DNA from 3 places in the Streptomyces sp. NPDC091972 genome. Region 2 is predicted to be linked to each of the others. Evidence: riboswitches for the same ligand, from Rfam matches in the RefSeq annotation. Region 2 holds a riboswitch; each other region holds the start of a gene.

Region 1 (9,558 bases), on a different contig from region 2:
CGAGCAGTCCCTGGTCGGTGCCTCCGGGGCGATCTCGGCGGTCCTCGGCGCGTTGCTCTTCCTGTTCCCCCGGGCCCGGGTGACCAGTCTCCTGCCGTTCCTCTTCTTCCTGCCGCTGCGCTTCCCCGCCTGGGTCGTCCTGCCCTTCTGGGCGGCGCTGCAATGGCTGGCGGCGGGCCGCGCCTCCGACGGCCCCGGGGTGGCCTATCTGGCCCACCTGGTGGGCTTCGGCCTGGGCCTGGTCTTCGCCTGGGTGCGTTTCGGGCGTACGACTAGAGTGAGGCCCGCCCCAGCTCCGGCCCCCGAGGGAGAGAACCAGCCGTGATCACCGCGATCGTCCTCATCAAGACCAGCGTGGACCGGATCCCCGAGATCGCGGAGCGGATCGCCGCGCTGGAGTCCGTGAGCGAGGTCTTCTCCGTCACGGGCACCTACGACCTGATCGCCATGGTCCGGGTCAAGCAGCACGAGGATCTCGCCGAGGTCATCCCCGGCAGCATCAGCAAGATCCCGGGCGTCGAGGCGACGGACACCCACGTGGCCTTCCGCACCTACTCGCAGCACGACCTGGAGGCCGCGTTCGCGATCGGCCTCGACAGCTGATCGTCCCCGACGGCTAGGAGCCGAGCGCGAGCACCGTGATGCCGTCGGCGGTGGCGGTGTACACACGGCCGTCGCGGACGACCGGGCTCTGGGTCCCGAGGGAGGCGCCGCCCTCGACGCGCCGGTGCCAGATCCGCTTCCCCCGGCGGTCGACGCCGTGGAGCGTCGAGCCGTGGCGCACGTAGAGGGTGCCGCCGAGGACCGTGGGGTCGCTGTACTGGTTCCCCTCGTCGGGGAAGGGGAGGGACCACACCGTCGATCCGTCGGCGGGGTCCAGGGCGACCAGTTCGTAGTCGGACACGGTGACGCCCAGGCCGGCGAAGGGCACACAGGTGAAGTAGCGGCCGCCGTACACCTTGTCGTTCGCCGAGTCCCACAGCGTCCTGCCGGAGCGGGAGATGCCGTGCAGCATCCGCTCGCCGACCGATCCGACCATCAGCGTGTCGCCGACCAGGGCGGGCCGGCCGGTGTCGGAGCCGGCCTTCGCCGCCCAGAGCCGCTCGCCGCTCCGCGCGTCCAGGGCCTGGACCTGGTCCCCGAAGGTGCCGACGTACACCACGCCGTCCGCCACCAAGGGTTCGCCGGTGGGTGCGGGTCCGGTCGGGGCCGTCCAGCGCACGCTGCCGTCGGGGGCGTAGGCCCGCACCCCGCCCGCGTCCGAGCCGTCGCCGTAGGACACCAGGACCAACTCGCCGGCGGCGACCGGGAACTGGCTGTTCGCGGCGAACGACCTGGTCCAGCGGACCGTGCCGCGGCGGCCGAGCGCACACAGCCTGGAAGCGCCCTCCTGGCCGTCCTCCAGCAGGCAGTACACGCCGTCGGCGGTGGCGAGCGGGGACATCGCCTCGGCGCCGAGCGGGGTCCGCCACACGGTCCGCCCGTCCAGGTCCAGCGCGTGCAGCGCGCCGTCCGCGCCGCCGACGTACACCCGCGTGCCGTCGGGTGAGAGGGCCGCGCAGGGGCCGCGCCGCCCGCCGAGGCCCTGGACCTTGCACTGCCAGCCCGTCGCGGGCGTGCCCGTCGGGGACCCGGCCCCGGTCGTCGCCTCTCGGTCCGCCGAGTCCCGCAGCCACAGCCATCCGCCCGCGCCCCCGGCGGCCACGACCCCGACGCCTCCCGCCACGGCCCGCAGCAGCCGGCGCCGGGACGGCGGGGCGGGGGCGGGGGTCACAGGGGCGACCGCGGGGACGTCCGTGACGGTCACCGGCGCCACGTACTCCACCCGGCTGCCCCGCTCCCCCGAGTCGTGCCCGGGCACCCAGTGCGCGCCGCTCCGGGCGGCCTCGGGCTCCCGCACGGATCCGGGCGCGTACCAGCCGGGCCGCAGCCCCTCGCGCAGCAAGGCGGCGGTGTGTCCCGCGGCCGCGACCAGCTCCGCGGGGGTCGGCCGCGCGCCGGGGTCGTCCCGCAGACACGACTCCACCAGCGGCAGGTGTTCCCGCGGTACGGCGGACAGGTCGACGTCCCCGGTCAGGATCCGCAGCAGAACGACCGAATCCTGCCCCTCGCCGAAGGGCTCCTTCCCGCCGGAGGCGTAGGCGAGGACCGCGCCCAGGGAGAAGACGTCACTGGCCGGCACCACCTGGGCGCCGTTGCGGATCTGCTCCGGCGAGAGGTAGCCGACCGATCCGACGACCACGCCGGTCCGGGTCAGGGCGGTGCCCTCCAGGGCCCGGACGATCCCGAAGTCGATGACCCGGGGGCCGTCCGGCGCGAGCAGGATGTTGGAGGGCTTGAGGTCCCGGTGCACCAGCCCCTTGGCGTGGATCGCGGCGAGCGCCTCGGCGAGCGCGGCCGCCAGCAGCCGTACCGCGTCCGCGGGCAGCGGTCCCCGGTCGAGCACCGCGTCCCGCAGGTTCGGCCCCGCGACGAACTCGGTCGCCATCCACGGCCGCGCGGCCTCGGTGTCCGCGTCCACGACCCGCGCGGTGTACGTGCCGGTCCCGCCGACGGTCTGCGCGGCCCGCACCTCGTGCCGGAACCGGGCCCGGAAGGTGCGGTCCTCGGCGTGCTCGGCCCGTACGACCTTCACGGCCAGCCGCAGCCCGCCACGCGCCTCGGCGAGGTACACCTCGCCCATGCCGCCGGAGCCGAGTCTGCCCAGGACCTGGTAGGGCCCGATGGTCCGCGGGTCCCGCTCGCGCAGCTCCTGCACCCCGTGCTCCCCCTGCTTTCCGTACGGCTGCTGGGGGGAGCGTATACGCGAGCCGGCCGTCGCTCCCTCAGACGGCCGGGACGCAGCGGCCGTCCTCGGTGCGGTACGTCCACTTCGCGCCGTCCGCGACCAGTTCCCTCACCGCCTTCACGAACCGTTCGACGTGCTCGTCCGGGGTGCCGGCGCCGAAGCTCACCCGGATCGCGTTGAGCGACTTCTCGCCGGGCGCGGCCTCGGGGGCGCCGCACTCGCCCTGGGACTGCGGGTCGCTGCCGAGGAGGGTGCGCACGAGGGGGTGGGCGCAGAAGAGGCCGTCGCGGACGCCGATGCCGTACTCGGCGGAGAGGGCGGCGGCGAAGTGGGAGCTGTTCCAGCCCTCGACGACGAAGGAGAGCACGCCGACGCGGGGGGCGTCGTCGCCGAAGAGGGACAGGACGCGGACCTCGGGGACGTCGGCGAGGCCGGCCCTCACCTTCTCGATCAGATACCGCTCGCGGGCCACCAGGCTGTCGAAACCGGCCTCCGTCAGCGCCTTGCAGGCCGAGGCGATCGAGTAGGCGCCGATGACGTTCGGGGAGCCCGCCTCGTGCCGGGCGGCGCTCTCGTGCCACTCCACGTCCACTCCCCCGTCCTCGCGCCGGGTGACCTTGCGGCTGGCGCCGCCGCCCGCGAGGTAGGGGTCGGCCGCGCGCAGCCAGTCGGCGCGGCCGGCCAGGACGCCGGAGCCGAAGGGCGCGTAGAGCTTGTGGCCGGAGAAGGCGACCCAGTCGACGTCCAGGTCGCGGACGCTCACCGGGTGGTGCGGGGCGAGCTGGGCGGCGTCCAGGACGATCCGGGCACCGTGCGCGTGGGCGGCGGCGGCCAGCTCGCGGACCGGCCACAGCTCGCCGGTGACGTTGGAGGCGCCGGTGACGCACACCAGGGCGGGGCCGTGGGGGTCGCGGTCGGCGAGGGCCTTCTCCAGGGTCTCGACGGCCTGCCGCGGGGTGCGCGGGGCGTCGAGGTAGCTGACCCGGGCGTCCTTCCAGGGCAGCAGGCTCGCGTGGTGCTCGGTCTCGAAGACGAACACCTGGCAGTCGGCGGGGAGGGCGGCGGCGAGGAGGTTGAGCGAGTCGGTGGTCGACCGGGTGAAGATCAGCTCGTCGTCCTCGCGGCAGTCGAGGAACTCGGCGACGGTCCTGCGGGCGTTCTCGAACAGGTCGGTCGAGAGCTGGGAGAGGTACCCGGCCCCGCGGTGCACGCTGCCGTAGTAGGGCGCGTACGCCGCCACGTCGTCCCAGACCCGCTGGAGGGCCGGTGCGCTGGCCGCGTAGTCGAGCGCCGCGTAGGTGACCTCGCCGCCGGTGACGAGCGGGACGGTGACATCACGCCCCAGAACGGGCAGCGGGGCACAAATGGTGCGGGCGGCGGCAGCGGTGGAGACGGACATGGGGAACTCCCGTGAAAGTAAAGGTGAGATGGGTGCGCGGAGGCGGGGCTCGGCGGCCCTATCGCATTCGCTTGCTCACGGAAGACTCCCTCGATCGACCAGGACCCCTGGTGTCGAGAGGGGCCCGCGCTTGCCGTAGACCTCGCTGCCTACGGCCTGGTCTTCACCCGGGGCACCCCGCCACGGACGGAGGGTTGCCGGACAGTCGGCCGGGGCCTCATGACTGTCACTCATGACCTGGTACCGGAACGTACGTGAGGTGATCGTCGTCCCGCAACCCGTGTCCGGATCGCGGGACGACACCTCGGTGGCCGTCAGGCGTTGCTCGCGGCCACCCAGCGCTCCAGCGTCCGCTTCGCCGCGCCCGAGTCGATCGCCTCCGCGGCCTTGTCCATCCCGGCCCGCAGCTGCTCGGCCAGCGTCCCCGTCCCCGGGTCCAGGGCCACCAGCGCGGCCGCCGAGTTCAGGAGCACGGCGTCCCGGACCGGGCCCTTCTCGCCGTCCAGCAGGTGGCGGGCGACCTCCGCGTTGTACGCCGGGTCGCCGCCCCGCAGGGCCTCCACCGGCACCAGGTCGATGCCGACGTCCCGGGGGTCGAAGCTCTCCTCGGTGACCTTGCCGTCGCGGACGACCCAGACCCGGGAGGTCGACGTGGTGGTCAGCTCGTCGAGGCCGTCGTCGCCGCGGAAGACGAGCGAGGAGTGGCCGCGCTCCGCGAAGACGCCCGCGACGACCGGCGCCATGCGCGGGTCCGCGACCCCGACCGCCTGGGCCCGTACCCGGGCGGGGTTGGTCAGCGGACCGAGGATGTTGAACACCGTGCGGATGCCCAGCTGACCGCGGGCGGCGCCCGCGTGGCGCAGCGCCGGGTGGAACTTGATCGCGAAGCAGAAGGTGATCCCTGCCTCCTCGGCCACCTCGGCCACCCGCCGCGGGGTCAGCTCCAGGTTGACGCCGAGCTTCTCCAGGACGTCCGAGGCGCCGGACGCGGAGGAGGCGGCCCGGTTGCCGTGCTTGACGACCGTGGCGCCGGTGCCGGCGACGACGATCGCCGACATGGTGGAGATGTTGACGGTCTTGGCGCCGTCGCCGCCGGTGCCGACGATGTCCACCGTCCGCCCGGGGACCTCGATCACGTTGGCGTGCGCGTACATCGCCCGCACGAGACCGTTGATCTCCTCGACCGTCTCGCCCTTGGCCCTGAGCGCGACCACGAAAGCGGCGATCTGCGCGTCGGTGGCCTCGCCCCGCATGATCCGGTCCATCGCCCACGCCGTCGCGTCGGCGCTCTGGTCCCGGCCGTACAGCAGGGCGTTCAGCACCTCGGGCCAGGAACGGCCCGCCGCGGTGTCGCCTCCAGCGGGGGTCACAGCGCTCATGGGGCCGCTCCAGATGTCGTAGAAAACCGTCTCCACACCCTATCCAGCCCGCAGCACGGCACAGGGCCCCGTCCGGTGTTCGGACGGAGCCCCCGCCCCCGCCGAACCCGCACCCGAAGCCGAACCCACCGCACGGCAAAGGGCCCGTCCAGTGTGTCGGACGGGCCCTTCTACCGCGCGTGGCGAGCGCAGCGACAAGCAGTGATCAGTGGTGGCCGTGGCCGCTCGTGATCTCCTTGTACTCCTCGACGGTCGGCTTGGGGATCTGGGACTCCTCGCCGTAGTACGCCTCGCTCAGCTTGGCGCGCAGCTTCTCGGTGCCCTTGACCTTCCGCTCGACGCCGTTCTCGTCGACCGTGGGGCCGATCTCGGCGGGCTTGTACTGCTCGTGCGCCGTGAGCGTGTGGAGCTGCTCCTGGCTGAGCGGCTCGTGCACCTCGATGAACTCACCGTGCGGCAGGCGCTTGATGATGCCGGACTCGCGGCCGTGCAGCACCTTCTCCCGGTCGCGGCGCTGGAGGCCGAGGCAGATCCGCTTGGTGACGACGAACGCGATGACCGGGGCGACGAAGAACGCGATCCGCACGAACCAGGTGATGGCGTTGATCGACAGGTGGAAGTGCGTGGCGAAGAGGTCGTTTCCACCACCGATCAGCAGCACGAAGTACCAGGTCATCCATGCCACACCGAACGCGGTCCGGGTCGGGGCGTTGCGCGGCCGGTCCAGGATGTGGTGCTCGCGCTTGTCGCCGGTGACCCAGGACTCGATGAACGGGTACACCGCGATCGCGACCAGCACCAGCGGGAAGATGACCAGCGGGATGAACACGCCCAGGACGAGCGTGTGACCCCAGAAGTTGATCTCCCAGCCCGGCATGACACGGATCAGGCCCTCGGAGAAGCCCATGTACCAGTCCGGCTGGGCGCCCGTGGACACCTGGTCGGGACGGTAGGGGCCCATCGCCCAGATCGGGTTGATGGAGGCGATCGCCGCGATGACCGCGATGACACCGAAGACCAGGAAGAAGAAGCCTCCGGCCTTGGCCATGTAGACCGGCAGCAGCGGCATGCCGACGACGTTGTTGTTGGTCTTGCCGGGGCCCGCGAACTGCGTGTGCTTGTGGTAGAAGACCAGGATCAGGTGCGCCACCATCAGGCCGAGCATGATGCCCGGCAGCAGCAGGACGTGGATCGAGTAGAAGCGGGCCACGAAGTCGCCGCCCGGGAACTCCCCGCCGAACAGGAAGAACGACAGGTACGTGCCGACGATCGGCACGGACAGGATCGCGCCCTCCATGAAGCGGACACCGGTGCCGGAGAGCAGGTCGTCCGGGAGCGAGTAACCGGTGAAGCCGGTGAACATGCCGAGGACGAACAGCAGGAAGCCGAACAGCCAGTTGACCTCACGCGGCTTGCGGAACGCGCCCGTGAAGAACACGCGCATCATGTGCACGAACATGCCGGCGAGGAAGATCAGCGCCGCCCAGTGGTGGATCTGCCGGATCAGCAGACCACCGCGCACATCGAAGGAGATGTGCATGGTCGAGTTGAACGCCTCGGACATCAGCTGGCCCTGCAGCGGGACGTAGCTGCCGTGGTACTCCACCTCGTTCATCGACGGGTGGAAGAACAGCGTCAGGTACACACCCGTGAGGATGATGATGATGAAGCTGTACATGCACACTTCGCCCAACATGAACGACCAGTGGTCGGGGAAGATCTTGCGCATGTTGGCCTTGGCCAGGGAGTAGATCCCGAGCCGGCCGTCGGCCCAGTCGGCGACGCGCTCGCCGGCCGGTGCCTTCCCGCGTGCGCGGGACTCGGAGGTCTCTGTAGTGCTCATCCGCGCTCCCAGAATGCAGGACCGACGGGCTCCTCGAAGTCGCCGAGCGCTTCGAGGTAGCCCTGGTCGTTCACGCCGATGCGCAGCTGCGGCAGGGCGTGGCCGGCGGGGCCGAAGATCACCCGGGCACCGTCGGAGAGGTCGAAGGTGGACTGGTGGCAGGGGCAGAGCACGTGGTGCGTCTGCTGCTCGTACAGGGAGATCGGGCAACCGACGTGGGTGCAGATCTTCGAGTACGCGACGATGCCTTCGTGCGACCACTCGAGCTCGCGCTTGTCCTTGATGTTGTCCGGCTGGATGCGGACGATCATCAGGGCGGCCTTGGCGATCTCGGTCTGGAACTCCTCGTCGTGCTCCTCCAGGCCCTCGGGCTTGGCGAAGGTCAGCGAGCCGACCTGGACGTCGGAGGGGCGCAGCGGCTCGTTGGTGTTCATGTTGACGAGCTGGAGGCCCTTGCGCCACATGGTGTGGCGGAGCTTGGTGCCGGGCAGCGGGCCGAGGTCGCGCAGCAGCATGACGCCGGAGAGCGGGAACAGGGCCAGCGCGCCGAACATCGTGTTGCGGATCAGCTTGCGACGGTCGAGCGCCGACTCCTTGGCGCCCTGCTTGAAGTCCGCGTGCACCTTCGCGCGGACCTCGGGGGACGCCTCGATCGGGTGCCGCTCGTCGGCGATCTCCTCGTCGGACATCAGGGTGCGGGCCCAGTGGACCGCGCCCGCGCCGATCGCGAAGAGGGCGAGACCGAGGGTCAGGCCCAGCGCGAAGTTCAGCGCGTTGATGTGCCCGATCGGGAAGACGAAGATCGACTTGTCGTGGGGGATGCCCACGTACGAGGCGATGAACCCGACGGTGGCCAGCATCGACACCGTGAACAGCATGGCCACCGTGCGCTCGGACCGCCGGGCGGCCCGCTCGTCGATGTCCTGCACCCGGTGCTCGTGGGGCGGGAGGCCGGGGTCCGCGAACGGGTTCTTGTCGTCCGCGACGCCCACCGTGCCGTGCGCGTCCTGCTCAGCGGGCAGGTTCTCTTCTGGAATGTCTTGGCTACTCATGACTTCTTGGCCTTTGCGGTCCGAGCGGCGACCCAGACGGCGACCGCGATCAGCGCGCCGAGGCCGAAGATCCAGGCGAACAGGCCTTCGGAGACCGGGCCGAGACCGCCCAGCTCAAGGCCGCCGGGGCTCACGGTGTCGTCGCCGTTGACCGCGTTCAGGTACGCGATGATGTCCTTCTTGTTCTGCTCCGACAGCGTGGTGTCGGGGAACGACGGCATGTTCTGCGGGCCGGTCTGCATGGCCTCGTAGATGTGCTTCGGGTCGACGTCCTCGAGGCTCGGCGCGAACTTGCCGTGCGTCAGCGCGCCACCCTTGCCGGTGAAGTTGTGGCACTGCGTGCAGTTGTCACGGAACAGCTCGCCGCCCTTGGCGATGTCGGCGTCCTCGGGGCCGTACTGCGCCTCGGTCGGGATGTTCGGACCCGCGCCCAGCGAGGCGATGTACGCGGCCAGCTGGTCGATCTCGGCCTGCGAGTAGATGACCTTCTTGCGCGGAACCTGCGCACCCGGCTGCTGGGCCGGCATACGGCCGGTGCCGACCTGGAAGTCGACGGCCGCGGCGCCCACGCCCACGAGGCTCGGACCGTCGGAGGACCCCTGACCGCCGGTGCCGTGGCAGCTGGCACAGCCTACGGCGAAGAGCTTCTTGCCCTCGTCGATGGCCAGGGACTGGGCGGTTTCGTCTGCCTTCGCCTTGTCCGCGGGGGCGAACACGGCGTACAGCCCCCCGGTGCATGCCAGCGCGAGGAGTAGGACGACGAGCGCCGCCAGCGGGTGGCGTCGTCGTGCGGAGAGCTTTTTCACGGATTACCCCGGTGTCAGGATCTTCTGCGTCGATGCTTGCGATGTCGGGAGCGGGCCCGGCTACTTGATCATGTAGATCGTGGCGAAGAGGCCGATCCAGACGACGTCGACGAAGTGCCAGTAGTAGGACACGACGATCGCTGCCGTCGCCTGCTCGTGGGTGAACCTCTTGGCCGCGTAGGTGCGCCCGAGAACGAACAGGAACGCGATCAGGCCGCCCGTCACGTGCATGCCGTGGAAGCCGGTGGTCAGGTAGAACACCGAGCCGTACGGGTCGGAGGAGAGCGAGAG
Region 2 (9,558 bases):
CCAGGAGTACGAGGCGAAGCACTCCGGCGTGAAGATCGACGTCAGCGTCTACTCGTGGACCGACGTCGACCGCAAGGTCAAGGAACTGGTCGACGCGGGCGAGGCCCCCGACATGGCGCAGATCGGCGCCTACGCCGACTACGCCGACAAGGGCCTGCTCTACAAGGCGGACGAACTGGTCGGGATCCGGGAGCAGGCCGACTTCGTCTCCCAGCTCGGCTCCGCGGGGCGGATCAACGGGATGCAGTACGGCATGCCGTTCGCCGCGTCGACCCGGCTGCTCTTCTACAACAAGACCCTGTTCGCCGAGGCCGGGCTCACCCCGCCCACCACGTGGAAGGAGCTCGCCGCGGACGCCGAGGCGCTCAAGGCGGACGGGGTGAAGTACCCGTACGCGCTGCCGCTCGGCCCCGAGGAGGCGCAGGCCGAGACCATGCAGTGGCTGCTGAGCGGGGGCGGCGGGTACGTCGACGACGTCGGCACGTACGGCATCGACTCCGAGGAGAACGTCGCCACCCTGACCTGGCTCAAGGACGACCTCGTCGGCAAGGGCCTGACCGGGCCGGTGGCGCCCGAGAACCTGAACCGGGCCGCCGCGTTCTCGGCGTTCGCCGCCGGGGACGTCGGCATGCTCAACGGGCACCCCTCGCTGATGAAGATCGCCGCCGAGAAGGGGGTGAAGTTCGGCATGGTGCCCATGCCCGGCGCCGACGGGCCGACCAGGAACTCCATGGGCGTCGCCGACTGGATGATGGCCTTCCGGCAGAACGGCCACGCCGAGCAGGTGGGCGACTTCCTCGACTTCGTCTACAGCGAGAAGAACGTCCTCGCGTTCTCCCGGGAGTACGACCTGCTGCCGGTGACCAACTCCGCCTCCGAGGTCATGAGCGCGAGCTCCCGGGACGCCGACCTCAAGCCCTTCCTGGCCGCGCTGCCCTCCGCCGAGCTGCCGCCGGTGGGCAAGACGTCCTGGGCCTCCGTCAGCGCCGCGGTGAAGAAGCGGATCGGCGCCGCGGTGAGCTCCGGCGGGAGCCCCACGCAGGTGCTGCGCGTCCTCCAGCTCACCGCGCAGAACGCGGAGTAGTCGCTGTCGGTGGCGGGGGTTACGGTTCCGGGCATGGAGCATGCGGGACTCGACCGCCGGGAGCGGGACATCCTCGCGCTGGAGCGCCGCGGTTTCGCGGGCCCCGGCGCCAAGGAGCGGGCGATACGTGAGGAGCTGGGCCTGGCGCCGGTCCGCTACTACCAGCTCCTCAACGCCCTGCTGGACGACGAACGCGCGCTGGCGCACGACCCGGTGACGGTCAACCGGCTGCGCAGAGTGCGCCAGGCCCGGCGCGAGGAGCGCTGAGGGTCAGGCGAGCCGCTCCGCCAGGGCCCGCAGCAGGCCCACCACGCCGGCCGGGCCGTCCACCACCAGGTCGGCCCGCTTGCGCAGCTCGGTCACCTCGTCGCTGCCGCTGCACACCAGGAGTCCGGCGGTGCCGGCGGTACGCAGTTCGTCGACCGCGGAGAAGGCGGGCAGGTCGCCCAGGTCGTCGCCGGCGAACAGCACGGACCGGGCGGAGACCTCGCGGGCGTGCTCCAGCAGGGCCACCCCCTTGTCCACGCCCGGCGGGCGGAGCTCCAGGACCAGACGGCCGGGTTCCACGATCAGGCCGTTGCGGGCGGCCAGGTCGGTGAGGGGAGCGCGCAGGGCCTCGAAGGCGGCCTGGGGGTCGGCCGCCCGGCGGGTGTGGACGGCCACCGCACGGCCGCCCTTCTCCTCCAGCCAGGCACCGGTCCCGGCCAGGAGCGCCGGCAGTTCGGCGCGGACCGCCGCCACGCCGGGATGCGGGGCGGGGGCGGTGACCTGGCCCGTCGCCGCCTCCCAGCGCTCCGCCCCGTAGTGGCCGAGCACGGTCAGGTGATCCAGGCCCGGGACCCCGGCGAAACCGCCGTTGCGCACCGCGACCGCGGCCGGGCGCCCGGTGATCACCGCCACGGACGCCACCTTCGGTGCCAGGGCCGCGAGCGCCGGCACCGCCTCGGGGTGCGCGACCGCCTTCTCCGGGTCCGCCACGATCGGCGCCAGCGTCCCGTCGAAGTCGAGCCCGATCACGGCCCGCCGCGGTTCGGCGAGGATCGCCCGCAGACCCTCCTCGCCGGCCGTCGTGAGAGGCGTGGGAAGGTTCATGCTCAGCCGTCCAGCGCGCGGAGCGCGTTCAGCTGGTCCAGGAACCACTGGGCCGGCGGGAGCGCCGTCGCCGCCGCGGCCAGCCGCTTCGCGCGCTCGGCCCGCTCGTGGGCCGGCATCGTCAGCGCCTCGTGCAGGGCCGCCGCCGTCTGCTCCACGTCGTACGGGTTCACCACGACCGCGTCGTCGCCCAGCTCCTCGTACGCCCCGGCCTCCCGCGACAGCACCAGCGCGCATCCCTCGTCGGACACCACCGGCACCTCCTTCGCGACCAGGTTCATGCCGTCCCGGATGGGGTTGACCAGCGCCACGTCGGCCAGCCGGTACGCGGCCAGGGAGCGCGCGAAGTCGTCCTTCAGGTTCAGCAGGACCGGGGTCCAGCCAGGTGTGCCGAAGGTGTCGTTGATCTCCTCCGCCACCCGCCGCACCTCGGCCGTGTAGTCCCGGTACACCGCGAGGTCCTGCCGCGACGGATACGCGAACGCCACGTGCACGACCCGCTCCCGCCACTCCGGCCGCGACTCCAGCAGCCGCCGGTAGGCGTGCAGCCCGCGCACGATGTTCTTGGACAGCTCGGTCCGGTCCACCCGCACGATGGTCTTCCGGCCCGCGCCGATCTCCTCGCGCAGGCCGACGATCCGCTCCTCGACGTCGGCCTCGTGGGAGCGGGCGCGCAGGAAGTCCGCGTCCGCGCCCAGCCCGTGCACCCCGATCCGGGTCTCGCCCAGCCCTCCCGCGAACTCCGCGGCGCAGGCCGTGAAGGCGTCCGCCCAGCGGCGGGTGAGGAAGCCGAGCCGGTCGGCGCCCAGCATGCCCCGCAGGACCTGGACCGCGATGTCGTCGGGGAGCATCCGGAAGTACTCCACCGGCGCCCACGGTGTGTGCGAGAAGTGGGCGATGCGCAGGTCGGGGCGGAGCTCGCGGAGCATCCCGGGCACCAGGCACAGGTGGTAGTCCTGCACCAGGACCGCCGCCCCCTCGGCCGCCTCCTCGGCGAGCGCCTCGGCGAAGGCACGGTTGTACGTCTCGTACGAGGCCCACTGGCGCCGGAACTCCGCGTCGAAGGACGGTTCCAGCGGGGTCTGGTAGAGCAGGTGGTGGACGAACCAGAGGACCGAGTTGGCGATGCCGTTGTACGCGTCCGCGTGCACGTCGGCCGGGATCGCGAGCATGCGGACGCCGTCCTCGCCGACCCCCTGCCGTACCGCCTCGCGGTCGCCGTCGGACAGCGCCGAGCACACCCACAGCGCGTCGGCCTCCGGCCCGATCGCCGACAGGCCCGAGACGAGGCCGCCGCCGCCGCGCTTCGCGTTGAGCTCGCCGTTTTCCTGGACCTCGTAGGAGACCGGGCCGCGGTTGGACGCGACCAGTACATGGGCGTTGTGCGATGAAGCCATGCCTCGAAACCTAGCCCGGTGTCCAACCGCTCAAACGTTCCCGTGGTGCATGTCGGCCGCGGGCCGTGGGGGCCGGGTGCGCAGTTCCCCGCGTCCCTGGAGGGGCGCTCCTAGGCGGCCCTTCTCTTCCTGTACTCCGCGATCTCCGTCATCGGCGGCCGCTCCTCCGTGTCCACCGAGTACGTCCGCGGCTCGAAGCCGTCCCGGCCCCGCTCGAACTGGGTGAGGGCGGGCCGGATCAGGTGGCCGCGGGCCAGCCGGAGCTGGGCGGTGCGGTAGATCGCGGCGGCCATCCGGCCCAGGGCCTGCCCGTCCTGGTGGCGGTGCTTGCGCACCCCGATGTCGACCTGGGCCAGCGCGTCCAGGCCCACCAGGTGCAGGGCGTCGACCAGCATGCCCAGCTCGACGCCGTAGCCGACGGGGAACGGCAACTGCTCCAGCAGCGAGCGCCGGGCCGCGTACTCACCGCCCAGCGGCTGCACGAAACCGGCGAGCTGCGGCCAGTGCATGTTCAGCAGCGGGCGCGCCATCAGCTCGGTGACCCGGCCGCCCTGCCCGGCGGCACCGCCCAGGGGACGGTCGTACATGCCCTTGACCAGGTCGACGCCGGGGTCGGTGAGCAGCGGGCCGACGATCCCGGAGACGAAGTCCGAGGAGAACTCCTTCAGGTCGGCGTCTATGAAGCAGACGATGTCCCCGCTCGTGACGAGCAGGGACCGCCACAGGACCTCACCCTTGCCGGGCAGGGCCGGGATGCGCGGGAGGATGTCGTCGCGGTGGACGACCCGCGCGCCGGCGGCGGCGGCGACCTCGGAGGTGCGGTCGGTCGATCCCGAGTCCACGACGACGATCTCGTCGACGAGCGGGACCTGCTGCATGAGGTCATGACGGATGACGGCGACGATGTCACCGACCGTCGCCTCCTCGTTGAGGGCCGGCAGGACGACACTGACCGTCCGGCCCGTGGCCCGCTTCGCCGCCATGATCCGGTGGAGCGGGCGATCGGTCACGGACCAGGAACGGGTCGCCAGCCAGCGCTCGACTTCGTTCAGCACAGTGCGCGGCTCCTCTGCGTGAGATCTGCGTGTGATCCATCTCGCCGTTCGGACGACTATCTCAACTGTCCTGGTCGTCGGTTACAGTCTTGAACAACGCGGGTGACCATCGCATGTCCTGGGTGGCCCGCCGTTCACAACTTCACACCGCTCATCCAGAGGGGCAGAGGGATACGGCCCGATGAAGCCCCGGCAACCCTCCAGTCGGCTCTCGTAGCGATCACCGACGATCGTCTCCGCGAGGCTCCCGGCTCGGGAAGGTGCCAAATCCGTCTCACGGCGAAGTGCGTCGTGAGGAAGATGAGGAGAAAGGGCCTCGCCTCCATGGCTGCGCAGACTGTTGCAAGCACCACGAACTCCGTCGACCTGGGTCCCGCCGCGGCGCTGAGCTGCCGCGAATGCGGCCACCGCGTCCCGCTCGGCCCGGTCTTCGCCTGTGAGGAGTGTTTCGGCCCGCTCGAGATCGCGTACGACTTCTCGGCCTACGAGACCGAGGAGCTCCGCAAGCGGATCGAGTCGGGACCCGCGAACATCTGGCGCTACGCCCCGCTGCTGCCCGTCCCCGCGGACGTGGCGGACAAGCCCAACATCAACCCCGGCTGGACCAAGCTCGTCAAGGCGGACAACCTCGCCCGCGAGCTCGGCGTGACCGGCGGCCTGTACGTCAAGGACGACTCCGGCAACCCGACGCACTCCTTCAAGGACCGCGTCGTCGCGCAGGCCCTGGAGGCGGCCCGCGCCTTCGGCTTCACCACGCTCTCCTGCTCCTCCACCGGCAACCTGGCCGGCGCGGTCGGTGCCGCCGCGGCCCGGGCCGGGTTCCGCTCCTGCGTGTTCATCCCGCACGACCTGGAGCAGGGCAAGGTCGTCATGGCCGCGATCTACGGCGGCGAGCTCGTCGGCATCGAGGGCAACTACGACGACGTGAACCGCTTCTGCTCCGAGCTGATCGGCGACCCGGCCGGCGAGGGCTGGGGCTTCGTCAACGTCAACCTGCGGCCGTACTACGCGGAGGGCTCCAAGACCCTGGCGTACGAGATCTGCGAGCAGCTCGGCTGGCGGCTCCCCGACCAGCTCGTGGTCCCGATCGCCTCCGGCTCGCAGCTCACGAAGATCGACAAGGGCCTTCAGGAGCTCATCAGGCTGGGGCTCGTCGAGGACAGGCCGTACAAGATCTTCGGGGCGCAGGCGGAGGGGTGCAGCCCGGTTTCCGTCGCCTACAAGGCGGGGCACGACGTGGTGCGGCCCCAGAAGCCGGACACCATCGCCAAGTCCCTCGCCATCGGCAACCCTGCGGACGGCCCGTACGTGCTGGACATCGCGCGGCGCACCGGCGGCGCGGTGGAGGACGTCGACGACGAGCAGATCGTGGACGCGATCAAGCTGCTGGCGCGGACCGAGGGCATCTTCGCGGAGACTGCGGGCGGGGTGACCGTGGGGGTGACGAAGAAGCTGATCGAGAGCGGGGTGCTGGATCCCTCGCTGACGACCGTCGTACTGAACACCGGGGACGGTCTGAAGACGCTGGACGCGGTGGCGGGTACGGGTCTGACGGCGACGATCCGGCCCAACCTGGATTCGTTCCGCGAGGCTGGTCTCGCGTAAGAGGTCGTTGTCCGTCTGCGGGCCGGTGGGGGCCGGTCGCGCCCACGCGGCGGCAGCCGCGAATCGACACCGCCCCGCGCCCCTGAAGCCCCAACCCGACCGGAGGTCCTGAACATGAGCGTTTCCGTCCGAATCCCCACCATCCTGCGCACCTACACCGGCGGACAGGCCGAGGTGCAGGCCGAGGGTGGGACCCTCGCCGAGGTCATCGCAGATCTGGAGAAGAACCACACCGGTATCGCCGCGCGCGTTCTCGACGACCAGGGCAAGCTGCGGCGGTTCGTGAACGTGTACGTGAACGACGACGACGTGCGGTTCGAGCAGGGACTGGAGACGGCGACGCCCGACGGGGCCGGCGTCTCCATCATCCCGGCGGTCGCCGGCGGGTGACCGTATGACTGGTCATTACCTTCGGTAACAGAAATTACCGAGTGTTCATCCGATTGCCCCCTCCGCGAGAGAAGCGGAGGGGGCAATTCTCTATGGTTGAGCGCGGTACAGTTGGGGAAGCTGCTGCTTCCTTCATGCCGGGCGCATATGAGTTCCGACTTCGGATGCGACGAGAAGTAGCCAAAGTGTGTGGGTTCTTTGTGTCTTATGCTCCTTTTATGGGGCCCGACTTGCCCCGAATTCGGGTGAATTCTCACTACATTCCGGACCCCTTCCGTCCAGAATTCTCGTCCGATTGACCTGTTGCAGACGGCAGTTGGACAGATACATTCAGCCGCGGTCGACGCGTTCCGGCGCACGCCCCCAACCATGTGGGGGGTGAGGTCTGACCCGGATCCACGAAGTGTGGATCCGTGCAAGGGCCAGTAATAGGGGAGTTAGGCATGGCTCAGGGCACCGTCAAGTGGTTCAACGCGGAGAAGGGGTACGGCTTCATCGCGGTCGACGGTGGTGCGGATGTTTTCGTCCACTACAGCGCGATTCAGATGGACGGCTACCGCACCCTTGAAGAGGGCCAGCGGGTCGAGTTCGAGATCTCGCAGGGTCAGAAGGGGCCGCAGGCGGACATGGTCCGTCTCGCGACTGGCTGAAGCACGCGCCGGGTAACAACAGCGTCGTTCTTCGTTCTTCACCGAAGGGCTCGTACCCCATGGGGAGTCATGGGTACGGGCCCTTCGGCATGTACCTCCGGTGGTTGAACGGGGTCCTGTGCGGGCGCGGGTGGGGTTTCGGGTGCGGGTTCGGTGGGGGCGGGCGTTTCTGCGCAGTTCCCCGCGCCCCTGGATGCCTGCGGCGGCCCCTGATCGTCCGTGGCGCCGGGCCACTGCAACCTGCCCAGGGGCGCGGGGAACTGCGCGCTCAGCTCCCACCGGCCGGTAGCCGCCCGACTGCCGAACCCATCGCCTCCGGGGCGCGCGATCCAGGGTGCCGGGAAGGGCGCGGGCCGGCCCTCACCGGCCCGAGCCCGCGCAGCGAACCCACCCCGGTCTTCGGCAGGCGCTTGCACTCGACCATGCCGAGTGCTAATCATTGGCGTTAGCACTCTGAAGGTGAGAGTGACAAAGATGGACCGGGTCGGTGAGGCCCGCAGGCCATGTGGGGCAAGGATCCACAGGCCGGCGAGCCGTCCGTCGCGGGCGCGGGCGCGGTCCGAAGGAATCACCCCCAGTCCTGGAGGGACCACTTCACATGGCCAAGATCATCGCGTTCGACGAGGAGGCGCGGCGCGGCCTCGAGCGCGGCATGAACCAGCTCGCGGACGCCGTGAAGGTGACGCTCGGCCCCAAGGGCCGCAACGTCGTCCTCGAGAAGAAGTGGGGCGCCCCCACGATCACCAACGATGGTGTCTCCATCGCCAAGGAGATCGAACTCGAGGACCCGTACGAGAAGATCGGCGCCGAGCTGGTCAAGGAAGTCGCCAAGAAGACGGACGACGTCGCCGGTGACGGTACGACCACCGCGACCGTGCTCGCCCAGGCCCTGGTCAAGGAAGGCCTGCGCAACGTAGCCGCCGGCGCCAACCCCATGGCCCTCAAGCGCGGTATCGAGAAGGCCGTCGAGGCCGTCTCCGCCGCCCTGCTCGAGCAGGCCAAGGATGTCGAGACCAAGGAGCAGATCGCCTCCACGGCCTCCATCTCCGCCGCCGACACCCAGATCGGCGAGCTCATCGCCGAGGCGATGGACAAGGTCGGCAAGGAAGGCGTCATCACCGTCGAGGAGTCCCAGACCTTCGGTCTGGAGCTGGAGCTCACCGAGGGTATGCGCTTCGACAAGGGCTACATCTCGGCGTACTTCGCCACCGACATGGAGCGGATGGAGGCGTCGCTCGACGACCCGTACATCCTGATCGCCAACTCCAAGATCGGCTCCGTCAAGGACCTGCTCCCGCTCCTGGAGAAGGTCATGCAGTCGGGCAAGCCGCTGCTGATCATCGCCGAGGACGTCGAGGGCGAGGCCCTGTCGACCCTGGTCGTCAACAAGATCCGCGGCACCTTCAAGTCCGTCGCCGTCAAGGCCCCGGGCTTCGGTGACCGCCGCAAGGCCATGCTCGGCGACATCGCCATCCTCACGGGCGGCGAGGTCATCTCCGAGGAGGTCGGCCTCAAGCTGGAGAACGCGACCCTGGACCTCCTGGGCCGCGCCCGCAAGGTCGTCATCACCAAGGACGAGACCACCATCGTCGACGGTGCCGGCTCCTCGGACCAGGTCAACGGCCGGGTGAACCAGATCCGCGCCGAGATCGAGAACAGCGACTCGGACTACGACCGCGAGAAGCTCCAGGAGCGCCTGGCCAAGCTCGCCGGTGGCGTCGCCGTCATCAAGGCCGGTGCCGCGACCGAGGTCGAGCTCAAGGAGCGCAAGCACCGCATCGAGGACGCCGTTCGCAACGCGAAGGCGGCCGTCGAGGAGGGCATCGTCGCCGGTGGTGGCGTGGCCCTGCTCCAGGCCTCCCAGGTCTTCGAGAAGCTGGAGCTCGAGGGTGACGAGGCGACCGGCGCCAACGCCGTGAAGCTCGCCCTGGAGGCCCCGCTCAAGCAGATCGCCGTCAACGGTGGTCTCGAGGGTGGCGTCGTCGTGGAGAAGGTCCGCAACCTCACCGTCGGCCACGGCCTCAACGCCGCGACCGGTGAGTACGTCGACATGATCGCCGAGGGCATCATCGACCCGGCGAAGGTGACCCGTTCCGCCCTGCAGAACGCCGCCTCCATCGCCGCGCTGTTCCTCACCACCGAGGCCGTCATCGCCGACAAGCCGGAGAAGGCCGCCGCGCCCGCCGGTGGCGGCATGCCGGGCGGTGACATGGACTTCTGACCGCCCCCGGGCCGCGAGGCCTGACGGTCGATCAACGTCCTTGCCGGGGCGGCCACTCCTGGGA
Region 3 (9,558 bases), on a different contig from region 2:
AGCTGCGTGATGGCGTCCGGCCGTCCGGCCACGTCGAGATCGTGGATCCTGCCGTCGACCTCGCGCAGCCGCAGGCCCTCGCCGAGGAAGAACGCGTCGAACAGGCCGCGTTCGGCGGTCTGGGCGACCTTGCGGAAGGAGGCAGGGTCGATCTGGGAGCCGCTGTCGGGGGCGGACCAGATGGTCCAGTGGTTGACGCCCTGGAAGAACACCCCGAAGTGGAGCTGGGCGTGCGGCCGGGGGACGTCGAGGGGGTCGGTGCGGGTCATCGGGCGTCCTCCTGGGCGGCCACGGCAGCGGCGGCGAAGCGATTGGCGGGGCGCTCCAGACCCAGGGTCGAGCGCAGGGACGTACCGGGCAGCGGACGGGCGACGAGGCGCCGTTCGGACAGCGCGGGCAGGACGAGGCGGGAGAGGACGGGCAGGTCCTCGTCCAGCACCAGTGGATGCAGTCGTACACCGTCGACGTGACGGCTCAGTTCACCCAGGAGAGCGACGAGTCGGTCTGCGGCACCGATGTGCCGCAGCCTTCCCCGGTCACTCCACGTCCCGTGTCGTTCCAGGTCGGCGACGCGCTCGGCGGCCGTGGCCTCCGGTGTGTCCAGTGCCACCTCGACCTCGGCGAAGACGCGGGGCGTGGCGGGCGCAGCGGCGGCCGTGGCGACCGACGCGAGATCGCGCCCCTCGACGAGAGCGACGTCGAGCTGTGCGGCGGGAACCCGGTCCGGTCGGCCCAGGACGACGAGCTGTCCCTGTGGCGGGCGCGGCACAATCGCCGGGCCCTTGACGGCATACGTGTCACCGGTGAAGTCGATGTAGTGGAGCCGTTCGCGGTCGAGGTAGCGGCTGGTTGCCACGGACCGGATGACCGCGTCGTCCTCCCACGAGTCCCACAGGGCGCGGGCCACCTCCACCCCGTCCCTCGACTCCCGGGCCAGCGCGTCGGCGCCGACGACCAGGGGGCGCCCCCAGGCACGGGCCGCCTCGGGACGCTCCTCCTCTGTCACCACCCACCCGGCGCGACCGGCGGAGATGTGGTCCAGGGACGCCAACTGACTGGCGACATGGAACGGTTCGGCATACGTCACCGGGACGACGGGCGCGATCCCGATGGTGCTCGTCGACGCCGCTACGAAGGCCGCCCGCTCCACCGCGCCGATACGGCCCACCGGATCCGGTGCGGCACCGGGGGGCAGTACGCCGTCTTCCAGGGTGATCAGGGTGAAACCGGCGTTCTCGGCGATGGCGGCGACCTGGGCCACGCGGCGCGGGGTGAGCAGCTGATCGGGGGAATGGGCGGCGCGGCGCCAGGCCGCGGGGTGGGCGCCGTCGCCGTCGAGCTCGACGGCGAGGTGCAGGGCAGGGCCGGACAATGGGGGTTCCTTCCGGGAACACGAGAACACAGGAACGCGAGAACGCGCGGCCATAGGCCACGAGAGACAGCCCGCAAGACGGCAGGCGGAGGTCAGGCGTGTACGGAAGGACAGACGGCGGAGGAGGTGCGGCAGTAGTCGACGTGCCGCCGGGTGATCAGCCACGCACCAGTGCACGCACCGCGTGGTGCCGCGCCCAGTACGTGCATCGAAGCCTCCACCTGTCAGCGAGTTTCCCCTTCAACGTACGTCGTCCGCCCCGCTGAATGTCAAGGTCGACCATGGGCGCAGGGCCGTCCAGCCCGCTGGGAGGTGGGCTCCCTGAGGCACCGGGCATGGAGTCACCGCAGCACTGCGGGAGGACGGTGCTGAGTGCGGCCCGCCGCTTCTTCGCGCTGCAGGAGGAGCAGCGGCTGGAGATCGAAAACCTCGACTCGCTGCGGCTCCACGGCTACACGCGCACCGGCACCGCGTACACGGGGGCAGTACCGACCGGCGTGAGCAGACTGCCGAGATGCTGGGCGGTCTCGCGGACCCACGCCAGCACGGCTTCGTCGTCAACGGCCTCCTGCACGAGCTGCGCAAACGGAAGATCATCGGCCCTGACTACACCGGCACCAAGCTCCGCGAGAACCTCGGACTCGAACCGCCGGCCCGCGACACGGCACCCGCCGGGTCTGACCCGAGCCACGCCCGGGACCGGCAGGGGCCGGGCGCGGCACGCAGCTACGCCGTATCCCAGCCAACTACTGCGGTCAGCAGCCTCGTTGACACCGACTGGACGACATGCTTGCATCGCGTCATGTCTCCGCAGGAGCCTCTGACCCGTCGCCGCGCCGTGGACCTTGTCCGAGTGGCCGCCGCGCTGTGTCGGTTCCCTGACTGACCGGTTTCCCCGGGTTCCCTGCTTCGACGCTCTTCGACGGCCTTGTCACGCATGCGCCGGCGGTCGCCGTCCGCGCAGCCCTGCCGAGGACGTTCCCTCGCGCGCCGGTGCCCCGCTCCGCCCGGCCCCTTCCCTCATCCACGACCCATGACGGGACAACCATGTCCGCTGCCGGTTCCGCCGCCCACCACGAGATCTCCTACGACCGCCGCAGGCTGCGCCAGTGGCTCGCCGGGGAGGCCCGAGCGGAAGGGGTCACGCGGCGCCGGCTGCTGACGCTGCTGGCCGCGACCGCAGCCACCGCACTCCCCGTGCCACACCCCGCTCGCGCCGCCGACTCTCCGATCCTCAAGCCGCTGCCGCCCGAGTCGTTCATCCCACGCGGCACCAATGCCGAGACCCGCTGGGAGGCGCTGCGTGGAACCGGCCACCACACCCCCAACGCCCTGTTCTTCGTCCGCAACCACACCGCGACACCCGTCCTGGACGCCGCCGACTGGCGGCTGAGACTGTGGGGTGACGGGCTGCGCGGCACACCCACCGAGGACAGACCGGTGGAGTTCGGGTACGACGATCTGCGCGCCCTGCCCGCCGTCACCCGGACCGCCTTCGTCGAGTGCGCCGGAAACGGCCGCAGCTACTACGCGACCCAGCAGGGCGAGACGGTCGCAGGCACCGCGTGGACGCTGGGCGCGGTCGGCGTCGCGCGCTGGCGCGGCGTGCGCCTGGCCGACGTGCTGCGCAGGGCCGGGCTGTCCCCGTACGCGGTGGACGTGCAGCCCCGTGGCCTCGACGCCGAGTACGTCAGCGGTGGCGAGAGCCTGGGCCGGGTGCGTCGACCATTGCCGCTGGCCAAGGCGCTGGACGACGTGCTGCTCGCGTACGAGATGAACGGTGAGCCGCTTCCGTACGACCACGGGTACCCGGTGCGGGTGCTCGTGCCCTCGTGGGTGGGGATCGCCTCGATCAAATGGGTCGGTGACATCGAGGTGTCGGCGCAGCCGCTGTACTCGCCGTGGAACACCACCTTCTATCGGCTGTTCGGCCCCGCCTACCCGCAGGAGGGCAGTACGCCGCTCACCCGGCAGACGATCAAGAGCGCCTTCGAGCTGGCGAGCGGCGCGACGTTCCCGGCGGGGGAGAGTCAGGTGCTGCACGGTCGGTCCTGGTCGGGTGCGGGCGCCGTCGTGCGGGTCGACGTCAGCACCGACGGTGGGACGACATGGCGGCGGGCCCGACTGCACGACCGACCGCGTTCCGGCACCTGGACGCGCTGGTCCGTCCCCTGGACACCTGGTACGCCCGGCCCGACACATCTGCTGGCACGCGCCACGGACACGGCGGGCCGCACCCAGCCGGACACCGCAACGTTCAACACGCAGGGCTATCTGTTCAACGCGGTGGTGCGCCACCCTGTGACGGTGCTCTGACGCCGGCATGCCTTCCCAGGACGACGACGATCTTCTGGCGACCATCAAGACCGAGCACTGGTCCGGGCGGATCGTCAGCACCCACGCCCCGGACATCATGCGCGACATCGAGGCGGTCGAGCGGATGTGGGCGCAGGGCATCGAGGAGGCCGCGCAGCACGCCGGATCGGCCGGTGGCGAGCCGGTGGCACGTGACACGGCACTTGGTCCTGTGGTCCTACGCCCGTCGGCTCGCCGCCCGTCCCGCCTTCGGCGGCCACCTCGACCCAGACGGCATCGAGTGCCGTCACCACGCCCGCTGCCAGGGCCTGGAGGCGGCCGGAGCGGCCGTGCGGATACTGGACTGGGCGGCCCACACGTTAGCCGTTCCACCTGGTGGACCAGCGTTGACATGCGTTCGGACAATTGTCTTAACTACGGCCCAGAACGGTCATGATTGTCTGCGACAAGCCCTGGCTTGCTGACCGGCAACCCTCGCTCCGTGGTGGGGTGCCCCGTAAACGCGAGGCCCAACGGGCCGGAACAGTGATGGTGACGCCATGTACGCAGCTCCCAGGACGGCCACGCGCCGCCCCCAGGGCTGCGTACCGTCGTACGCGAACCTGTTCGTCGCCGATCATGCCGTCGATCTGCTCCGCGTGAACAGCGCACTGTGTAGCGCACCGGGCTGTGCCCGCTGTCGGGGCTGACACTTCCCCGCAGCCCAGTACTCCCTGACGAACACCGCCCGTGCGGTGTGCCGTTGTCCTCCCTGCTCCCCGGTACCTCGTCGTCGTGTGCGTCCCTTCATGTCGCCGCGCTTCCGGGGATGTACCCACCCAGCCGGAGCCCACCATGAGTGAACCCCCTGGCGACACCGTCACCCTCCCCGAGACGCCGACCGCCGACCAACCAACGAAAGCCCTCACTGCCCAGCGAGTTGTGCCGCAGCGGAGCCCCGGACGCTGGATCGCCACCGCGGTAGTGCTGGTCCTGGTCACCCAGTTCGTGCACGGACTGGTCTCCAAGCCCTTCTCCAGCGCGGTGTTGGGCCTGATCGGCGGCTTCGTGCTCGCCCTGGCCCTGCTGTCGAAGAGCCCCGTGCTGGAGGGACAGGGTGTCTTCCGCACCGACTACGAGGGCCCGACGCTCCGCGACCACCTCGGCCTCGCCCACCCGGACAAGGCGTCCGACGAAGGGGCGGCGTCGTGAAGTTCCTCGCGATCACCCTTATCGTGCACCGCCCGGACCCGGTCACCGGGGTGCGGAAGTCCACACATGGCAGGTTCCGCGAGGTCCTCGACAACGCCCTGCTCGCCGAGGAGCTGGGCTTCGACGGCTTCGGCGTAGGGGAGCGGCACGAGCGGCCGTTCATCTCCTCGTCCCCGACCGTCGTACTGAGCCATGTGGCGGCCCTGACCAAGCGGATCCGCCTGTTCACGGCCGTGACCACGCTCAGCCTGCTGGACCCGGTCCGCGCGTACGAGGACTACGCCACCCTCGACCATCTCTCGGGCGGCCGCCTCGACCTGATCATCGGCAAGGGCAACGGCGCCGCCCAACGCGACCTGTTCAACGTCACGCCCGAGGACCAGTGGGACCGCAACGCCGAGAGCTACGAGGTCTTCCGGAAGATCTGGCGCCAGGACAAGGTCACCGCCGACACCCGCTTCCGTCCTCCGTTGACCGACGCCGAGGTGTGGCCGCGGCCGTACCAACAGCCGGTCCGGGTCTGGCACGGCAGCGCCACCAGCAAGGAGTCGGTCGAACTCGCCGCCCGCTACGGCGACCCGCTGTTCTCCGCCAACGTCACCAACCCCATAGAGCCGTACGCCGAGTTGATCCGCCACTACCGCGAGCGCTGGGAGTTCTACGGCCACGACCCGGCGCAGATCGCCGTCGGCGCCGGCACCGCGGGCATCCATGTCGCCCCCACCTCGCAGGAGGCGCTCGCCGCGTACCGGCCGATCTTCGAGGCCAACCTGGCCTTCTTCAAGAAGGCCGGCCTGCCGGTGGTCTTCGAGACCCTGGAGGACTTCGTCGAGCGCAGCTCGGCGCTGATCGGCAGCCCCCAACAGGTCGTCGACAAGGTGCACCGCTACCACGAGCAGTTCGGCCACACGGTCGTCCACCTGCACGCCGACGCGGGTGGGCTGCCCGAGTCCCGGCACCGCGCCTCCCTCGAGCTGTTCCAGTCCAAGGTCGCCCCCGTGCTGCGCCGCGAGATCCCCGATCCGCCGTTCGCCTGGGGCCCCGTGCTTCCGGCATCACCGATCACCCAGGAGTCCGTCCGTGTCTGACATCTCCCTCGGCGTCCTCGACCTGGTCCCGGTCTCCTCCGGATCGACGGCAGCCGACGCCCTGCGCAACTCCATCGACCTCGCGCAGCAGGCCGAACGCCTCGGATATGCCCGCTACTGGTTCGCTGAGCATCACCTCAATCCCGGCGTGGCCGGAACCTCCCCCGCCGTCGTCCTGGCGCTGACCGCATCCGCCACCTCCACCATCCGGCTCGGCTCCGGGGCCGTGCAGCTCGGGCACCGCACAGCGCTGTCCACGGTGGAGGAGTTCGGCCTGCTCGACGCACTGCACCCGGGCCGCTTCGATCTGGGCCTGGGCCGCTCGGGCGGCCGCCCGCCGGGGCAGCCGGCCGCACCGTTGCCGACGGCGACCCCCGTCGTCGACGGCCGCACCCCGAACGGCCTGCTGATCCCACCCCGCTTCTCCTTCGAGCATCTGCTCGGCTCACCCCGCATCGCGCTGCAGCGCAGGCTGCTCCTGCTGCCGGGCGCCGAGTCACAGGACTACGCCGAGCAGATCGACGACATCCTCGCCCTGCTGGCCGGCACCTACCGCTCCGCGGAGGGCGTCGAAGCGCACGTCGTGCCAGGGGAGGGCGCCGACGTGGAGGTGTGGATCCTGGGCAGCAGCGGGGGTCAGAGCGCCGAGGTGGCGGGCGGCAATGGTCTGCGGTTCGCGGCCAACTATCACGTCAGCCCGGCCACGGTCCTGGAGGCGGTGGAGGGCTACCGGTCCTTCTTCCAGCCCTCCGAGTTCCTCGAAAAGCCGTACGTCAGCGTCTCGGCGGACGTCGTCGTCGCCGAGGACGACGCAACGGCCCGGGAACTCGCCACCGGCTACGGCCCGTGGGTGCGCAGCATCCGTACCGCCGAGGGCGCCATCGAGTTCCCGACGCCGGAGGAAGCGCGTGCCCACGCATGGACCGACGAGGACCGGGCCCTGGTCCAGGACCGCCTCGACACTCAGTTCGTAGGCTCGCCGGGCCGGGTCGCCGACCAACTGGAACAACTGCAGGAGGCCACGGGCGCGGACGAGCTGCTCATCACGACGATCACCCACGACCACACGGACCGGGTCCGTTCGTACGAACTGCTCGCGGAGGAATGGCGCCGACGGGGGCACTCCTTCCAGTAGTGAAGGCCCGCGCCGCCGACGTAGCCCTGGAGTGCGACAACGTTCTCCCAGAAAAGAGGACGCGGATCCCTCGACACCGTCGCCGACCTCCAGGGTTGCATCGGCTGACCGTGCGCGTTGGATCAGCGGGGCGGCGAAGGCGCTCGGGATCAGCCAGGAACCGAACCGACGCGGCGCGCGTCTCCCGCACCATGATCTCCAACGAGCATCCAGAGCACGTGAGATCCGCCGGGCTCGACTCGCCGGCCGCGGTGACCGGGCATCCGTCGAAGGTCAACGACTACGACAGCTTCGCCGAGGCCTACACGGCCGAGAACGAAACCAACCTGATCAACGCACACTACGAACGGCCCGCGATGCTGGACCTCGCCGGAGACGTGGCCGGGCGGCGCGTCCTGGACGCCGGCTGCGGGTCTGGGCCGCTGTTCGAGGCGTTGCGCGAGCGTGGTGCCGTCGTGAGCGGTTTCGACACGAGTGCCGGGATGGTGGAGCTGGCCCGGCGGAGGCTCGGCGAGGGCGCTGACCTGCAAGTGGCGGACCTGGGCGGTCCGCTCCCTTACCCGGATGACACGTTCGACGACGTGGTGGCCTCCCTGGTGCTGCACTACCTGGAGGACTGGGGACCGCCGCTGGCCGAGCTGCGACGGGTCCTCAAGCCCGGCGGGCGACTGATCGCCTCTGTCGACCATCCCTTCGCCATCAACCTCATGCACCGCCAGGCCGGCCGCGAGGGCGAGTACAACTACTTCGACACCACCAACTGGACCGAAGAGTGGACCATGGGCGGACGGAGCGCGCTGATGAGTTTCTGGCACAGGCCGCTGCACGCGATGACCGAGGCGTTCACCGGAGCCGGTTTCCGTATCACGGTCATCAGCGAGCCGGAGCCTGATACAGCCGCCCGCGAACTGTTCCCCGAAGCCATCGCGGCCAAGCCCCGCTTCTTGTGCTTCCTGTTCTTCGTTCTGCACGCCGACCAGTACCCGGGCACACCCGGGTAAGGGTGTCAGGCCCCCGGACCGGAACCCGTCCGCACGAACAGGCAGAACGGGTGTCCCACCGGGTCGCGCAAGACTCGTACATCGTCCTGGGGCTGGAAGTCCGCCATGCTCGCTCCCAGGGCGAGAGCGTGATCGACAGCTGATGACAGGTCGTTCACCTCGATGTCCAGATGCATCATCATCTGCTGCCCGGAGTCGCGGGTGGGCCATTGCGGGCGTTGGAAGAGCGGCTCTGTCTGGAAGGACAGCGCGGCCGTGCCGTCGGGCGACACGATCTCGACCCAGCCCGGTTCCTCCTTCCGCGTCCGCCACCCGAGCAGACCGCGGTAGAACCGCGCGAGCTCACGCGCGTCCGGTGCGTCAAGGGTGGTCGCGGCCAGGGTGAAACGCGGTTGCGACTTCATGCGGTAGTGCTGCCCCGTGTCGCCGCTGTCAGGCCCGTCGGGACAGGTCTGGCGTCCCCACCGGCAGCACGGCCGAGATCCACGTCCTGCGGCCGGCGGTCACGCCGAAGCCGTGGCGGGAAGGAGCGGCGCCGACGCGGCGTCCTGACCTCTCTCCCGAGGGGTGGGACGGCCGGCCCGGGGTAGCCGCGTCTGTACGAAGGCCTGGTCGTACAGGAGTTGTCGTCGATCTCTCGGAAGGACAGTCATGCCTGGCATGTTGGAGAAGATCAAGCAGTTCAGCAGGAGCCCGCAGGGCCGGCGTGCCGCGGAGCAGGTGCGCCGTGCCTCGGCCGATCCGCGACGCCGGGCGCAGGCGCGCCAACTGCTCGGCAAGCTCCGGGGGCGGAGCCACTGAGACGGGCAGCAGTGAGGCCTCCGCGCCTCCACGCCTCAGCATCTCCACGCCTCCGCGTCTCCGGGCTGTCCGCGCGAGTGCTGTGCGGGCCGCCCGGAGGCGACAGTGGAGAACTGCGGACCCCGGCCCGCATCCGTACGCACCACCGCTGACGAAGAATGGTGAGCAGCGTGCTCACCAGGGGCCGGGAAGGAGGCGCGCGCTGATGACTGACCTCCGTGATCGACTGGGCAGGGCCGTGTTCCGGCGCGTGGCGGGCCCGGACGGCCCGGCCAACCGTGCCCGGATCCACGACACTCCGGGCCCCCGGTGGTTCGGTCCGGAGCGTCCCATCCGCACGGTCCACGGTGACGCGTCGATGTTCATCGGCGGGCTGAGCGCTCTCCTGCTCCAGTCCCTGCATCCGCTCGCCATGGCCGCCGTGTCCGCGCACTCCGGGTTCCGCGGTGACCCGTGGGGACGGTTGCAGCGCACCAGCACCTTCCTGGCCGTCACGACGTACGGCACCGCGTCCGACGCCGAGGAGGCCGTCGCGCGGGTGCGCGGCATCCACGAGCGGGTGCGCGGGACGACGGCCGACGGACTCGCGTACCACGCCGCGGACCCGCACCTGCTGGGCTGGGTGCACGCGGCCGAGACCGACAGCTTCCTGCG

The links. Region 2 has a riboswitch for S-adenosylmethionine ahead of thrC (threonine synthase). Riboswitches for the same ligand answer to the same signal wherever they lie in the genome.
Region 1: it holds a riboswitch for S-adenosylmethionine, as region 2 does, so the genes downstream of both, ACIQJT_RS14585 (aminotransferase class V-fold PLP-dependent enzyme) here and thrC (threonine synthase) in region 2, are expected to answer to the same signal.
Region 3: it holds a riboswitch for S-adenosylmethionine, as region 2 does, so the genes downstream of both, ACIQJT_RS04390 (amino acid ABC transporter permease) here and thrC (threonine synthase) in region 2, are expected to answer to the same signal.

Annotation. Positions count from the first base shown of each region.
Region 1 is NZ_JBIVSV010000004.1:440,495-450,052, forward strand. It holds gene ACIQJT_RS14570 (rhomboid family intramembrane serine protease) at 1-325, shown strand, start outside; gene ACIQJT_RS14575 (Lrp/AsnC family transcriptional regulator) at 322-603, shown strand; gene ACIQJT_RS14580 (PQQ-binding-like beta-propeller repeat protein) at 617-2,758, opposite strand; gene ACIQJT_RS14585 (aminotransferase class V-fold PLP-dependent enzyme) at 2,826-4,187, opposite strand; SAM riboswitch class IV at 4,309-4,425, opposite strand; gene trpD (anthranilate phosphoribosyltransferase) at 4,502-5,566, opposite strand; gene ACIQJT_RS14595 (cytochrome bc complex cytochrome b subunit) at 5,772-7,409, opposite strand; gene ACIQJT_RS14600 (Rieske 2Fe-2S domain-containing protein) at 7,406-8,461, opposite strand; gene ACIQJT_RS14605 (c-type cytochrome) at 8,458-9,267, opposite strand; gene ACIQJT_RS14610 (heme-copper oxidase subunit III) at 9,328-9,558, opposite strand, start outside.
Region 2 is NZ_JBIVSV010000010.1:214,510-224,067, reverse strand. It holds gene ACIQJT_RS28080 (extracellular solute-binding protein) at 1-1,084, shown strand, start outside; gene ACIQJT_RS28075 (DUF3263 domain-containing protein) at 1,118-1,351, shown strand; gene otsB (trehalose-phosphatase) at 1,355-2,176, opposite strand; gene ACIQJT_RS28065 (trehalose-6-phosphate synthase) at 2,179-3,573, opposite strand; gene ACIQJT_RS28060 (glucosyl-3-phosphoglycerate synthase) at 3,684-4,628, opposite strand; SAM riboswitch class I at 4,777-4,935, shown strand; gene thrC (threonine synthase) at 4,953-6,233, shown strand; gene ACIQJT_RS28050 (MoaD/ThiS family protein) at 6,348-6,623, shown strand; gene ACIQJT_RS28045 (cold-shock protein) at 7,067-7,273, shown strand; gene groL (chaperonin GroEL) at 7,872-9,494, shown strand.
Region 3 is NZ_JBIVSV010000001.1:927,655-937,212, forward strand. It holds gene ACIQJT_RS04365 (NtaA/DmoA family FMN-dependent monooxygenase) at 1-269, opposite strand, end outside; gene ACIQJT_RS04370 (LLM class flavin-dependent oxidoreductase) at 266-1,372, opposite strand; gene ACIQJT_RS04375 (hypothetical protein) at 1,887-2,258, shown strand; gene ACIQJT_RS04380 (sulfite oxidase) at 2,420-3,688, shown strand; partial or broken gene ACIQJT_RS04385 (hypothetical protein) at 3,723-4,152, shown strand; SAM riboswitch class IV at 4,117-4,222, shown strand; partial or broken gene ACIQJT_RS04390 (amino acid ABC transporter permease) at 4,523-4,774, shown strand; gene ACIQJT_RS04395 (LLM class flavin-dependent oxidoreductase) at 4,876-5,967, shown strand; gene ACIQJT_RS04400 (LLM class flavin-dependent oxidoreductase) at 5,960-7,102, shown strand; gene ACIQJT_RS04405 (class I SAM-dependent methyltransferase) at 7,294-8,103, shown strand; gene ACIQJT_RS04410 (VOC family protein) at 8,109-8,507, opposite strand; gene ACIQJT_RS04415 (hypothetical protein) at 8,755-8,904, shown strand; gene ACIQJT_RS04420 (oxygenase MpaB family protein) at 9,110-9,558, shown strand, end outside.